One region of the Paenibacillus odorifer genome, then DNA from elsewhere that is predicted to be linked to it. Evidence: predicted binding sites of a transcription regulator. Region 1 holds the regulator's gene; each other region holds the start of a gene.

Region 1 (3,962 bases):
CCGAAGACAAACACCTACTGATCGAAGCGGGCACAGGAACCGGTAAATCGCTCGGTTATTTGTTGCCTGCCATTTATCAAAGCGTTCGCACCAATGAAAAAGTCATGGTCAGCACTCATACCATTAATCTGCAGGATCAATTGCGCGAGCGGGATATCCCTTTGTTAACGCAGGTAGTTCCTTTTCCGTTTAAAGCTGCTATTTTTAAGGGAAGAGGACATTATTTGTGTCTGCGTAAGTTTGAGCATAAAATTAATAAAAAGGACTTTATAAGCCCAAGGGAAGATGCGCTTACTGCAGCTCAGATGATCGTATGGCTCACTCAAAGTGAATCAGGGGATGATGAAGAGCTGAATTTAAGCGGCCGGGGCGGTGATTTCTGGGAGACGGTGGCAAGCGATACCGATTCCTGTCTGGGCCGTTCCTGCCCGTGGTTCCGCAAATGCTATTATCATAGGGCCAAGCATGAAGCTGGGATTGCTGACGTGGTTATTACGAACCATTCCAAGCTATTCGCAGATGTTAAAGCTGGGCACCAGCTGCTTCCGGCTTACGAGCATCTTGTAATTGATGAAGCACATCATTTAGAAGATGTGGCTGGTAAACATCTTGGCATGCATATGAAGCATTTCACTGTGGCACACACGTTATCGCGACTGTATAAAGATAGCCGAAACGGACAGCTTCCTGCTCTGCGCCAGATCTTACAGTCGTCAGGCAGTGAAGAGGCTTCAGAATGGAGCGGAGTCATCGATCGGATCTACCCGGATCTGCTTACCGTCAAAGAAACCTGGGATGCACTCAGCGACAAGCTGTTCAGCCTTTTGCCGGAACGCAGTGATGCAGCAGCAGGGGAAGCGGGGCAACTGGTTATGCGTTTGCTTCCTGCCCGTAAGCCGAAGGATTGGGATGAATTAGTTGCGCTTGAGAACACTATGAATCTGACGTTAAGCGCCATCATCCGTAAGGGTGATAAAATGCTTAATGAGATGCGTGACCAGGAAAGCCAATCCTCAGCAGACAGTCTTGTTACTGATATTAGCGGTTTATTTAAGGATTTGGCTTCCATACGTGAGCAAGTAAGATTCTTTATGGGGCTGAATGACGATAATGTAGTATATTGGCTGGAGGCAAATGGAAATTACCGCAGCAAATCACTGCAGATGTATGCCGTCCCTGTGGATGTTAGCAGCCAGCTTAAAGAGTTGTTCTTCGATAAGAAAAAAAGCATCGTGCTTACCTCGGCGACGCTGTCTGTAGATAAATCTTTTCAGTTTATGATTGATAATCTCGGACTTAACGAAGCTGCGGAAGAGGGACGTCTAATGACCTCACTCCTTCCATCTCCCTTTAAGTATCGCGAGCAGGCGCTGCTAGTTATACCGCGTGATTTTCCTAGTGTGAAGGGCAGTGTGGGCGATGCTCGATTTGTCGATACACTCGTACAGTCGTTAGCAGAAGCTGCCAAAACAACACGTGGGCGGATGCTGGTTCTGTTTACTTCTTATAAAATGCTGCGTCAGGTATATGATCCGCTTAAAGAGGCTTTGGCCTCACAAGAGATTACGGTGCTTGGTCAAGGCGTGGAAGGTGGCAGCCGGAGCAAGCTGATCCGCCGCTTTCAGGACAGTGCAGCATCCGTTCTGCTGGGGACGAGCAGCTTCTGGGAAGGTGTAGATATTCCAGGTGAAGCACTGACTTGCCTGGCCATCGTGAGACTTCCGTTTCAACCGCCGAATCACCCGTTGGCGGAAGCGAAGTCGGAGTTATTGCAGGCTCAGAAGAAGAATCCATTCATGAAATTGTCTGTTCCTCAAGCGGTTATTCGTTTTAAGCAGGGATTCGGAAGACTGGTTCGCACGGCGCAGGATCGCGGAATAGTTATTGTTTATGATACAAGGGTTATTGAATCTCATTACGGGAAGTATTTCCTTTATTCATTGCCTGGTCCCAAAATGGAGCATATGCTGACTGATCAAATGGTCCCCCGCATAGCGGAATGGCTAGAGGATGGCGGCGCTTCTTAAAATGCTCGTCTTCAGTTTAGCTCCTCCTTATCCTTAAGGGCGGTAAGTTACAGTACCGCCCTTAATAAGGAGAGGTATACGTTAGAATATGGATTTTCACAAGAACATTACTATTTTTAGGAGGAAAAATATGAAATCGGATAAAATATCAGAAGCCGTTGTTCGCAGACTACCTGTGTATTTGCGTTTTTTGAATGATCTCCAGAATCGCGAAATATTAACAGTTTCCTCTCAGGAACTTGGACAAAAGCTTGATCTTAATCCCGCACAGATTCGTAAGGATTTAGCGTATTTTGGTGACTTCGGCAGAAAAGGTATCGGCTATGATGTAACGTATCTTATTGAGAAAATCCGTCATATTCTGAAGCTGGATCAACAGCTTAATGTAGCTTTAGTAGGGGCAGGTAATCTCGGACATGCCTTGTCTAATTACAATGCATATCTCAAAGATACTATGAAAATCACGGCTATATTTGATTCGTACGCTCCTAAGGTTGGACGTAAGATCAACTCCCTTACTGTGCAACCGATGGATGAACTAGGCAGCACGATTCGTGAGCAAGGTATTCGCATTGCCATTATTACCGTACCTGATTCAGAAGCTCAAAATGTAGCAGATATTCTCATTTCTTCTGGGATTGAAGCAATTTTGAACTTTGCCCCTGTGATTCTGAAGACACCACCGAATATCCGGGTGCATGCAGCTGATTTTACAACTGATCTGCAAAGTCTTGCTTATTACTTGCGGGATGGAAAGGAAGAAAGCGAACATGAACAACAATAAAACGATAATTAAGGGCGGGTATTTTCTGACTCCGGGAACGGATGAGCCGGTTCTGAGTGGATATATGACTATTGAAGATGATTTAATCACTTACATAGGAAAAGAAGAGCCTCAGATGGAAGCTGGAGTGCAAGTGGTTGATGGCAGCCGTCTGCTGTTCATGCCTGGACTTGTAAACACACATGGTCATGCGGCGATGTCTTTGCTGCGTGGATATGGAGATGATTTAGCGCTACAAGTGTGGCTTCAGGAGAAAATGTGGCCGATGGAGGAAAAGTTCACCGGTGATGATGTATACTGGGGAACCTCCTTATCTGTATTGGAAATGCTGAAGGGTGGAACTACGACCTTCCTCGATATGTATGATCACATGGACCGAGTAGCTGAGGTAGCTGAGTTATCAGGTATCCGTTCCGTATTGATGCGTGGTGTGATCGGGTTATGTCCAGAGGATGTACAGAATCACAAGCTTGCGGAAGCGATTTCTTTTGCCCGTAACTGGCATGGAAAGGCTGACGGTAGAATTACTACTATGATCTCACCGCACGCCCCTTATACTTGCCCTCCGGACTTCCTGGTTAAGTTCGTGCAGGCAGCGCATGATCTGGATTTACCGATGCATACGCATATGTCCGAAACGAAACGTGAAGTGGAACAAAATGTGGCGGATTACGGGTTGCGTCCTGTAGCTCACTTAGAGAATCTTGGAATGTTCACACGTCCCTCGATAGTTGCACATGGTGTTCATTTAAATGATGAAGAGATTGAGATCTTGGCTCGCCATAATGTGGGTGTCTCTCATAATCCGGGCAGTAATTTGAAGCTGGCTAGCGGAGTGGCTCGGGTTACTGATCTTCTAAAAGCTGGTGTGAAGGTGTCTCTTGGCACGGATGGCGCGGCAAGCAACAATAACTTGGATATGTTTGAAGAGATGCGGCTTGCAGCTCTCATTCATAAGGGTGTCAGCGGTGATCCAACGGCTGTTCCAGCTCCAGAAGCTCTACGTATGGCTACAGAATATGGCGCCCAGTCCATCTTTTTAAATAATGTAGGCAGACTTGCTGTTGGGATGAAAGCTGATTTCATTGCAATTGATATAGATCAGCCGCATTTGCTGCCACACACAGATCTGTTGTCTCATGCAGTTTACT
Region 2 (3,962 bases), 1.9 Mb from region 1:
GCATTTTATTAAGTATTTGGAGGAATGACATATGAATCTGTTTCGGATGGGATCTAAGCCACTGGGGATTGAGCGGATCAGCACATTTTTGGAGGATAATTATGTGAGTATCGGCTACCCCGGAATAGGGGATCTGGAGAATCTAAGCATAGAGGAACTTCGTGATCGATTAATCGGTACTTACCAATATAGTGAGCCGGAGCTTATGCAACATCTGCAAGCCCTTCAGCTATTTGTACATACGATGCAAGATGGAGATTATGTGCTGGTGGCCGATGGAGATTGGGTACATCTCGGAGACCTCGGAGATTATTTTTACAACGAGTTAAATGATAATGTTGACGAGGGTACATGCCATCGGCGTGGTGTAACGTGGTTGAAAAGTCTGCCGATTTCTGAACTAAACACAGGCGTGCGGGAGTTATTTAACCAAAGTGCACCGGTTGTACAATATAAGGGTCCAAAACCAAGTGCTCGCTTGGATCTGTGGATTACAGGTGTTTCTGCTAATGAACAAGAAGTGAATAGTCCGCTGCAATTGGATGAGGAGATGCTCTCTAAGGCGCTTAATATTTTGAAAGAAGCTTTGATTTGTGATGACTCCGAACGACGGGAACGAGCAGCGATTGCCATTTTACAATATGCGAAGTAAAACTTCTTCTGTATAACGAGCGCATGGTCGACTATCTTCATGATGAGTTTCAATTAAAAAACGTTCCACCCGCTACTTGCCTCGGATGGAACGTTTTGCTGTATCTATAATCAGATGAACTCAACGAATTCGTTGACTGGCTTACGGTAGCCGCGGGGTCTGATTTTATGTTTTTTGTCTTTGCCGATCGTGATCAGCATAACAGGTACCATATGATCCGGCAGATTCAAGGTGGATTGGATAACATCAGCATCGAAGCCGATCATCGGGCAGGTATCCCAGCCTTTATCTTTGGCGATCAGCATAAAGTGCATGGCCGAGAGAGAGGCATTACGTATTGCTTCATCTCTTTGAAAAGCATCCTTATCAATGTAAGCATTGTTAATCATCTCTATTTGCTCATCATATTCCTCTTGTGACATCGCTCCTAAAGCTTTAAGCCCGCCATAGATTTCTGGAGCCTGCTGATAAGCATGCTTATCTCCTAGCACTACAATAACTGCTGAAGCAGTATGGATTTTATATTGGCCGTAAGCCGCTTCGCGAATTTCTTCTTTTAAGCTCTCGTTAGATATCACTTTGTAATTTGTATGCTGTAGATTATAGGCCGATGGTGCCAATCTGGCGTAAGAGAACATTTCCTCTAATTCATTTTGAGGGATGGTGACCCCTTCCACAAAATTCATAGCGGATCTGCGGGACTGAATCAAGTCTGTAAAAGCGCTCATAAGTATTCCTCCGTTGTGTATGTATTCGGTTGTAAAATATAAACACCTGATATTTGTAAATGTACTAACTAAATGTTACTAACTAAAAATAACACAGCCTATAAAATTCGTCAATGATAAAATTTATTGAAGTTAATCTTGAATACCCTGTTGTCAAAAAATAGGACATAAATTAGGATATTAGGATATGTAAAAACACGGTGAATGAAAGGGTGGATAAATTGATTAATAGTAGAGAACGATTGATGATAGATTTACAAAGAATCGAAGAGAATGACTACGAGCTTAGAAGTGGACAGGACATAAAGGATTATGTGAAGTTGATGCTTGAGCATTTAGGAGATCCCGAGCCTGTGCTGCGTGATGAATTGATTTATTCCACATTCTACAAATGGATTAATGAGAAACATTGGTTTAATGATGCGGAGCTTCGTGAACTGCTGTGGATACTCCTTGACGAGCAGCATCTATTTTATCACATTGGGAACAAAGAAGATCAGACGGTGTATACAAGAACATTTTCTGTATTGGTTGTTGCTCTTATTCTCCAGCGGAATAGGGAAAAGGCTATATTGGATAGCTCTGAATTTACAAAGGTGAAGCAGGGTTTAATTCGTTATTATAAGGAAGAACGGGATTTAAGAGGTTATATGGAAAAAGAAGGCTGGGCACACGCAGCAGCCCATGGCGCAGACGCCTTGGATGAGCTGGTTTTATGCTCGGAGAGTGATGCCGAGGTGCGGGAAGAGGTTCTGACAGTTGTTCAAAAGATGCTTTATAACGATCAATACATATTCAGGGAGGAAGAAGATGAACGGATTGCTACTATTATAGTTACAATCATCGATCATCATTTACTTCCACAGCAGTCTATAACCGAGTGGATTCTCAACTTGGCGCAATGTGGCAGTTGGCCTAGAAGCCACAGCCAGTATGTTACTCGAATAAATACAAAGAACTTCCTGCGTTCTCTTTATTTCAGGTTACTTCTAATAGAGAAGAATATGGACATTGTGGATGTTTTGTTGAAAACTGAGAAGAATTTGAATGAATTTGTACATTAATTCACTCAAACGGTTTTAATTAACACTGGTAATTTAAATAATTTATTATAATGTAATAAAAATCACAAAATTTTATGGAAATTCAAAAACTTTGTGACATTTATAACTTGATAAGTGCTATAATAGAAATATGGCGTTAAAAGTTCTTATGTTTTTCATTACTATTAAGCAGCAAAGCTTATTGCAGAGGAGATTTGGATATGTCAGAATCAATCACTCAAACACAACCTGAACAAGAATCACCAAAAGTAGCTGTTAGCAAGGAACAAATGGATGTTCTAGAGCAGCTCTTGAAACCAGAAGTTCAGGAATCATTAACAGTCTTGGTGGAACAGCTGCCAAAATTAACTGAGCTTGTTGGCGTGCTTACAAAGTCCTATGACTTTGTGCAAACTGTCGCAGCGGATGATGTCTTGAAAAGTGATACGGTAAGTGCAATTAAAGAACTTGCTGAACCTGTAGTGCATTCCGCGAAGAATATGGCAGCTACAGTGATCGAAGCAAAAGATCGTGCGAATGAAAGTAACGAAGTTATTGGTCTTTTTGGTCTTATGAAGTTGTTGAAAGATCCACAAGCACAAAAGCTTTTCCGTTTCGTAAATGCATACCTTCAAGTTGCTGGAGAACGCAGTAAGCAGAAATAATCATTTTCATATCTTATTCGTAAGGGACGGAGGAAACATCATGTCTAAACATATTGTCATTCTAGGAGCAGGTTATGGTGGTCTACTAAGCGCCTTAACCGTACGCAAGTATCTCAAAAAAGATGAAGCTAAAATTACTGTAGTTAATCAGTATCCTACCCACCAAATCATCACAGAATTGCATCGTCTTGCAGCAGGTAGTGTTGCAGAGGGTGCTGTTGCTATGCCTCTAACTAAGCTTTTCGCAGGTAAAGATATTGACCTGAAAATCGCGAAGGTTAATTCATTTTCTGTGGAGAACAAACAAATTGTTCTTTCTGATGGTGTGACACTTACTTATGATGCGCTTGTTGTAGGTCTTGGCAGCACTACAGCTTATTTTGGCATTCCAGGGCTTGAACAATACAGTATGGTATTGAAATCAGCTGCAGATGCTAACAAAATTCATCAACATATTGAAGATCGTATTCGTGAATATGCGAAATCGAAAAATGAAGCAGATGCAAACATCCTGATCGGTGGCGGCGGCTTAACCGGCGTTGAGCTTGTTGGTGAAATCGCGGATGTATTGCCTACACTTACTAAAAAATATGGCGTTGATCCTAAAGAAATTAAGCTTATGCTCGTTGAAGCAGGTCCTAAAATCCTTCCAGTATTGCCAGATGCATTGATCGAACGTGCTGTAGCAAGCTTGGAAAAACGTGGTGTACAATTCTTGACAGGTCTTCCTGTTACGAATGTAGAAGGCAATGCGATTGACTTGAAAGACGGTCAAAAAATTATTGCTAACACGTTTGTATGGACTGGTGGCGTACAAGGAAATCCACTCATCGGCGAATCCGGTCTTGAAGTTAACCGCGGTCGTGCAACGGTG
Region 3 (3,962 bases), 3.0 Mb from region 1:
TGGTAGGCGTTCTTATCGGTAGTGCGTTTATCGTCTTTCTGATGCTGCTTGCTTCTTCCATTATTCGTCCAATTCAGTCGCTTCGCCAGGTAATGGAAAATGTGCAGAACGGCAACCAAACCATACGAGCAGATGTTACGCGCTCGGATGAGATCGGCGATCTTGGACGAAGCTTCAATGACATGCTTGTTCAATTATACGCTGTGGAGCAGGACCGAAAGGAGATGGAACTCAGACTGATTCATGAGCAGATCAAGCCGCACTTTTTATACAACACATTGGATACGATCCAGTGGATGGCAACGGAACATGGAGCAGACAATGTGGTGGAGATGGTGGAAGCGCTTAGCGCGTATTTCCGATTAGGGCTTGGCACAGGCAGTCCCTACATTCTGCTTGATCAGGAGTTGTACCATGTCGAGAGTTATCTTCATATTCAAGGTGTGCGATATGAGGAGATTCTGGACTACGAGCTACGATATGATGAAAAGCTTGCTCAGTGCCAAGTCGTTCGCTTCATGCTGCAGCCGTTGGTGGAAAATGCGATTTATCACGGGATTAAGCCACTTGGGGATCAAAAGTGTAAAATTTCGATTACAGCATATAAAAAGGCCAATTATATGGTCATTAAGGTTGAAAATAATGGGGTTATGATTCCGAAAGAAAAGCTTGAACAGATGAATCAAGCCCTTCTTGATGATACATATGATCGTTCTGCCACAGGCTTTGGGCTATACAGTGTAAACCATCGCATTCGACTAACTTACGGGGTGCCATATGGCCTTGCAGTGAAGAGCGAAGATGGCATTACCGTTATGGTCATTCGAATACCTTTGGACGGGGAGTGGAATGAAGATGTGGAAGATTGTCATCGTCGATGATGAAACGATCATTCGCAAAGGCTTGCGACAATACATTGAGGAGAGTCCGTATCTTTTTGAGGTTGCAGGAGAAGCGAAAAGTGCAAACGAAGCATTGAATATGGTGGAGGAAGCCCCACCACATGTATGTCTTGTGGACATCAACATGCCGAATATAAATGGGCTCGATCTGATGAATATATTGCGCGAACGCTGCCCGTCGGTTCTGGTTGTCATCATCAGCGGGTACGATAACTTTGAATATGCGCGTCAAGCCGTGCAACTGCAAGCATTCGATTATGTATTGAAACCTGTGCCGAAGAGTGATCTGAACAAGCTGCTTCATCGGATCGATGAGCATCTTCAGGTAAAATATCCTTTGCATTCACATGAAGGCAGGGTGGATAAGGAGCGGGAGCTTCCCGGGTATACAGGGGATGGAACAGTGCTTATCCAAAAAGTGACGGAGTATATTGACAGTCATTATCAGGATCCGGAGCTGTCTATTACTCGAGTAGCAGCGCTATTTCATATCAACCAAACCTATCTTAGCAAGCGTATGAAGCAAGAAATCGGTGCTTCATTCCTTGACTATGTCACCGAGCTTCGGATATCGAAGGCGAAGGAGATTCTAGATGACGTAATGCCGAATATCAAAATCGGGGATCTGGCCGTGAAGGTAGGGTATAAGAGCCAGTACTATTTTAGTCGTGTGTTTAAAAATAGAGTCGGCTCAAGCCCGATAGAGTACAAAAAGCATCCGTTCGGTTATGGATAGGAGGGCCATTCTCGTCCCTCTGCAGCACGCCATAGATGCTATGCTCAGAGCCGCCTTCTATCAAAACGGTTGGATTTTAAACATGAGCGAGAAGATGAAGTTAAAGCATCCGATTGTGCAATATTTTTATGAACTAAGGCGTAGTACATTATAAAAATAAATAAATTCATTGAATATTCAAGAGCAGATAAAATGTCCGGAAGTGTCTTAGGGCTCCTAATATAAGTTTGTTCACACTGTCCACCCACGCATGTGGAGAGTGTCGCTCTACCGGTAAGGAGGGATACAGTGCAATGAGATCCTTATATTTATTGGACTTTAAGGACAAGTATGAGAAAAAATGTTGTTAAAGGAGATGGCATCATTGCCGTCTCTTTTTTGTTTCACTTTTTTAGTATTGCTCTGACTCTGGTTCCCGCTACGGCATCCTACGATCACAAGCATGAAAGACTGAACGGGAATTAGCATTGATGCTACTTTGTTTATATGTTTAATGCCTCTCTACTCTGCTAGGTGACAGGCATCATAGACGTACTTGCGTGATGTTGCTACGATGTTCCATGGAAATTAAGTGAAAGTGATCACAAGAAATTACAGAAGGAGTCATTTATCGTGAAAAGAATCGTAACCCTAAGCACCCGCAAACTGATGGATACCGCAAAACACGGCGGATGCGGCGCATGCCAGACATCTTGCCAGTCCGCTTGTAAAACTTCCTGCGGCGTTGCAAACCAGAAGTGTGAAAATGCAATGAACAGATAGGATTAGGAATTTTACCGCCCATTGCTCTGATGATGGGCGGCTATTTTTAAGAAATGGACGCTTCCTCTAAAGGATGGCAAAGCCGTTTCTACTTGTGTGCAAAAGGAGCTTGATTAGCAAGTATGATTCATCAATATAAACTAAACGGATACAATATCGTGCTCGACACCTACAGTGGCTCGGTACATGTTGTTGATGACCTAGCATATGAAATTATAGCGGATTATGAGAAAACTTCTGTCGACCAAATCGTGACAATGATGTTAGAAAAATATAAGCATGATTCCAGCATTTCTGAGAGTGACATTCGAGAAACCATCGTGGATATCGAGGAGCTTATAAATGATGGACAGCTTTTTACAAAAGATGAGTATGAGAACCTCTCGCTCGATTTAAAAAAACGAAAAACTTATGTCAAGGCACTCTGCCTCAATGTTGCGCATACCTGTAATCTATCATGCGACTATTGCTTCGCTAGCCAGGGGAAATACAACGGAGACCGAGCGATCATGAGCTATGAGGTTGGACAAAAATCCATCGATTACCTGCTTGAAAATTCGGGCCATCATCGCAACCTGGACATCGACTTTTTCGGCGGGGAGCCGCTTTTGGCCTGGAAAGTGGTTAAACAGATCGTAGCTTATGCAAGAAGCAAAGAACAAGAATACAAAAAGAAGTTCCGCTTCACCTTCACGACGAACGGGATGCTGCTGAACGATGAGGTCACCGAGTTTTTAAATCAGGAAATGTACAATGTCGTATTAAGCCTGGATGGAAGGAAAGAGGTTCATGACCGGCTTCGCCAAACGGTTAACGGAAAAGGCAGCTACGATCATATTCTTCCGAAGTTCCAGGAATTCGTTCGAAAGCGCGGAGACCAAGAGTACTATGTACGGGGAACTTACACTCGTAACAATGTCGATTTTACCAATGATATATTTCATATCGCAGACCTTGGTTTTGACAAAATCTCGATGGAACCAGTCATCTGTGATCCAAAGGAACCCTATGCACTTACTGAGGAGGACCTGCCGGAGATATACAACCAGTACGAAATTCTCGCGAAGGAAATGATCGGGCGTGGTGAACAAGGCAAGGGGTTTACCTTTTATCATTACATGCTTGATCTCTCAGAAGGACCATGCATCCAGAAGAGAATTACTGGCTGTGGTTCGGGAACTGAATATCTTGCTGTCACCCCTTGGGGAGAGCTTTTTCCTTGCCACCAGTTCGTAGGGGATGAAGAGTATAGCATGGGGAACCTCTGGGATGGCATCACAAAGCCAGAGCTGCAATGTCAATTTAAAGAGAGCAACTGCTACTCGAAGCCGGAATGCAAAGACTGCTGGGCTAAACTCTACTGCAGCGGTGGTTGTCCTGCCAATGCACTGCACGCGACGGGTTCCTTAATTGGTACCTATGACTTCAGCTGTGACGTCTTCCGCAAAAGAGTCGAATGTTCCATGATGGTGAAGGTGGATGAATCCATTAGAGCGATGGAAGAGCAACCTAACTAATTAAATAACGAATAAATACACGATAACCGAGAAATAGACACTTTT
Region 4 (3,962 bases), 1.9 Mb from region 1:
TTTGCGCCGTTGAGGTAGACGCGAACCAGCGCTTAATCATTGTTACCAATGGCTGAGCTGCAAAAATCAAAATACCGTTCAGTGTCCAGAGAAAACCATAAGTTTTCTTAGGCCAGCCCTCTGAAATAATGAACGGAGATACCCCTGTATTCCAGATAGAGTTACCGAGAAGCAGGAACAAAGAACCGATCCCCATATAAAGATAAATACGAGTATGCCCCATTAGCTTCCACGTGGATTGTTTCTCTGGTTCATTCTTCTGATGCCCCATTACCTCATGCGCAGGTTCTCCACCGATTTTCTTCAGATATATAAAAAAGAAACCCGCAAATACCGCCGAAGTTACACCATTCATTACAAAGCTTAGCATATAGGAAATATCGGCCAAAAAACCACTTAATGCCGTACCCAGTGCTACACCAATATTATTGGCGACATAAATAACATTAAACAGCTCACCACGCTGCTTCGTGAAACGAAAGCCGATAAATGCCTGAATGGCAGGTAATGATAAGGAATTAAATAATCCTACCAGTCCCATTGCAACCATAAATAACGTCCAGTTGTTACTAGCTGCCGGCAAGGTGAACAGTGCCAAAGCATTCATGGCGAGCGCTCCGACAATCAGCCGGTTAACGCCTACCTTATGATAGAGTGAGCCCCCGAGTAGTTGACCCACGATCCCACCAACCGATTGAATAAGAATCACCAGTCCAGCATCTGACATGCTGCGTCCAAGCTCATCAAATACATACATCGTAACGAGCGGCCACATCAGCGCACTACCTGTTGCATTAATTAGGCTGGCAATTAGAAATATTTTCACTTCTTTTGGATATGCCTGTAAAAACTTCATAAGTAGTGTACATCCCCTGTTATATATGTGTCATTAATTCATCCAGTATTATCCCAAAACAGGGTTATGAGCAAGCATACACATTGACGTTTTATCGCGATAAAGTACGCATGAAATCTAGAGAATAAAACGCACATATCGCATGAATTATCCCGTCTCCCTTGGGGTTCACGTCCGCAGCCCTTCCTAGCTCTAATATCTATTCTTATTTTAAAGCCGTGGCTGTCGTCCGTAAAGCAAACTAAACAAGAAGAAACTGATTCGCTTTTAGAAAGACGGGGTAATAGAGCCTAGAAACACTCCCCCTTCAAAATTCGCCGTGATCCGATTTCGTTCCCCCGAGCGCGGATATATCACGGCGGATTTTTTTGTGTCTACATAACAAAAAGCACCCCTAAAACATTAACGCCACCAATAAGGCAGACCTTGAATGTTCTATGGAGTGCTCTATAAGACGAGCTTAAGCGTGTTTTTTGACACTGCTGCCGGACATGCTATCTACGGATTGAATAGCCGTAGGTGCTTTACGCAAGTATGCCATCCAATAGGCAGCTGCGACAAATATTGCTCCACCCGTTAGATTGCCGAGCCAGACGGGAACAAAGTTAGTGAAGTATTGCCCCCATGAATAGTAACCTTCAAAAATAGCTGCTGGAATTAGGAACATGTTAGCTACAACGTGCTGGAATCCGATCGCAACAAAGGCCATCGTTGGGAACCAAATACCAAGGATTTTGCCGCTGAAGTTATCTGCTCCATAGGAGAGCCACACTGCCAGCGCAACGAGCCAGTTACAGCCGATACCCGAAACAAATGCCGGAAAGAATTCTGCATCGATTTTATGACCAGCCATATCCACCAATTTCTCTAAATACACACCCTCTGAAGTTAAACCCACCACATGACCGAAGAAATAAGCTACAAATAATGCCCCTGCCAGATTACTAATCGTAATGAGCAAAAGATTCTTCACAACTTCCCAAAAAGAAATCTTCTTAGCCATAAAAGCGAGCGGCACGGCCATCATATTCCCTGTCAGCAGTTCTCCACCCGCAAGGAGTACCATGATCAGCCCAACGGGGAAGACTGCTGCCCCGATAAAGTTAGCAATGGAACCCCATTCCTGTGGTGCGCCAGCAATGACGCGAATATCCAATAAAAACCCGAGCGCAATAAACGCTCCTCCCAAAAAGCCCAGAATAAGTACGGTACTTAGCGGATTATGAGCTTTTTTTATGCCGTTCTCTACAGTTACTTCGGCAATTTGCTGCGGTTTGCTATAAGCCATGGTTCCTATCTCCTTCATCTATTTACTTCAAATTTGTTCCTTTATGAACATTGTAGCGTGTCGTAAAACACATTAACGTGATAATTATCACTTTGAGAAAACTAAGTGAAAGTTTTCACTGACATGTCAAATTTACTGCGACCTGTGCACAAATAGAAGTTTATGTATGACCGACTAAGCCAGCATATCTTGTTTCGTTGGATTACATTTGAGCGTACGCAGCAGCTATCGGACACAGTTGTCCTTATATGCAGCTATATCTCACTGTAGCTATACCTCACTGTAGTCATACCTCACTATCGGCATTCTATCGGACTCGGATGACTCTAATCGTAGCTTTTGAGCATATTTGGCCCACACCCGGACATCGGACCCAGATGCCCCTAATCTTAACTTTCGAGCACATTTGGCTTGCTATCGGACCCCATCGTCGCTATTAGCACGAAAAACACACTAGTTGTACCTCGTTCTATGTAATAGCTGCACTGGAGTCCGAAATCACGCTCAAAAGGCGATTAATTGCTATATAGCGCCTTCTGAGTCCGAAAGCTTCTGCGGAGGGATGATGACTCAGCACGATCGGACTCAGATGCCCCTAATCTTAACTTTCGAGCACATTTGGCTCGCTATCGGACCCCATAGTCGCTATTGCCACCAAAAACACAATAGTTGCACCTCATTCTATGTAATAGCTGCATTGGAGTCCGAAATCACACTCAAAAGGCGATTAATTGCTAAATAGCGGCTTCTGAGTCCGAAAGCTTCTGCGGTGGGCGTTGACTCAGCACGATCGGACTCAGATGACCCTAACCGTAGCTTCTGAACACATTTGGCTTACTATCGGACATCGGACTCAGATGACCCTATTGGTAGCATTTGAGCACATTTGGCTCGCTATCGAACCCCATAGTCGCTATTGCCACCAAAAACACACTAGCTGTACCTCATTCTATGTAATAGCTGCATTGGAGTCCGAAATCACGCTTAATAGGCGATTAATTACCAAATAGCGGCTTCTGGGTCCGATAGCTTCTGCGGTGGGCGTTGACTCAGCACGATCGGACTCAGATGACCTTATTCGTAACTTTCGAGCACATTTGACTTGCCATCGGACCCCATAGTCGCTATTGCCACCAAAAACACACTAGTTGTACCTCATTTTATGCAATAGCTGCATTGGAGTCCGAAATCATACTCAAACAGCGATTATTTGCTATATAGCGGCTTCTGAGTCCGAAAACTTCTAAGGAGGGCGGTGATTCAGCACGATCGGACTCAGATGACCTTATACGTAACTTTTGAGCACATTTGGCTTGCTATCGGACATCGGACTCAAATGACCTTAACTGTAACTTTCGAGCACATTTGGCTCGCTACCATCGCCGAAGCCATTGGATTGTACCTACCTATGCAGCTAATCATTCTGCACCTAACAAAAAAAGCAGCGATCCTCCCGTTACAGGAGGATCGCTGCTTCTCTAGCTTTATAAGGTTGTCTTTTTCCTCAATAAATCACTCAGGAACAACGTTCCTTTTTAAACCGTTACAGCCTCTTTGCTTGGTACTGTTGTCGGCAGTGCTTGAAGACCCACTGTATTCAGGAAGTTCCAAGGTTTGTTGTAATGCGGTTGGAAGAAGAAATCGATAAAGGCTAGTTGGTCGATTGTCATATGATTTTGAATGCATACAGACACTGTGTTGATCGATTGCGTCAGATCCATCTTGGACATAATTTGTGCCCCGAGAATACGGCGTGTGGCGCGATCAAACACTACTTTTAACTGAACCTGCTCAAAGGTTGGCATAAATTCTGGACGG

The links. Region 1 encodes Rex, which represses fermentation and respiration genes when NADH is low (regulators of the CRP and FNR family bind a similar motif). Its sites were predicted from a motif close to TTGTGAAATATTTCACAA; they were not measured.
Region 2: the regulator Rex is predicted to act here: its motif matches at 2,495-2,512, upstream of PODO_RS11200 (helical membrane plugin domain-containing protein).
Region 3: the regulator Rex is predicted to act here: its motif matches at 2,208-2,225, upstream of scfA (six-cysteine ranthipeptide SCIFF).
Region 4: the regulator Rex is predicted to act here: its motif matches at 2,248-2,265, upstream of PODO_RS28140 (formate/nitrite transporter family protein).

What each region holds. Positions count from the first base shown of each region.
Region 1 is NZ_CP009428.1:4,563,514-4,567,475, reverse strand. It holds gene dinG (ATP-dependent DNA helicase DinG) at 1-2,027, shown strand, start outside; gene PODO_RS19895 (redox-sensing transcriptional repressor Rex) at 2,158-2,811, shown strand; gene PODO_RS19890 (amidohydrolase) at 2,798-3,962, shown strand, end outside.
Region 2 is NZ_CP009428.1:2,646,162-2,650,123, forward strand. It holds gene PODO_RS11180 (EFR1 family ferrodoxin) at 1-28, shown strand, start outside; gene PODO_RS30005 (hypothetical protein) at 32-652, shown strand; gene PODO_RS11190 (nitroreductase family protein) at 763-1,380, opposite strand; gene PODO_RS11195 (DUF2785 domain-containing protein) at 1,626-2,444, shown strand; gene PODO_RS11200 (helical membrane plugin domain-containing protein) at 2,645-3,088, shown strand; gene PODO_RS11205 (NAD(P)/FAD-dependent oxidoreductase) at 3,129-3,962, shown strand, end outside.
Region 3 is NZ_CP009428.1:782,316-786,277, forward strand. It holds gene PODO_RS29830 (histidine kinase) at 1-881, shown strand, start outside; gene PODO_RS03390 (response regulator transcription factor) at 856-1,638, shown strand; partial or broken gene PODO_RS32265 (SF0329 family protein) at 1,712-1,792, shown strand; gene scfA (six-cysteine ranthipeptide SCIFF) at 2,251-2,400, shown strand; gene scfB (thioether cross-link-forming SCIFF peptide maturase) at 2,523-3,917, shown strand.
Region 4 is NZ_CP009428.1:6,432,959-6,436,920, forward strand. It holds gene PODO_RS28135 (MFS transporter) at 1-856, opposite strand, end outside; gene PODO_RS28140 (formate/nitrite transporter family protein) at 1,317-2,144, opposite strand; gene PODO_RS28145 (FAD-dependent oxidoreductase) at 3,680-3,962, opposite strand, start outside.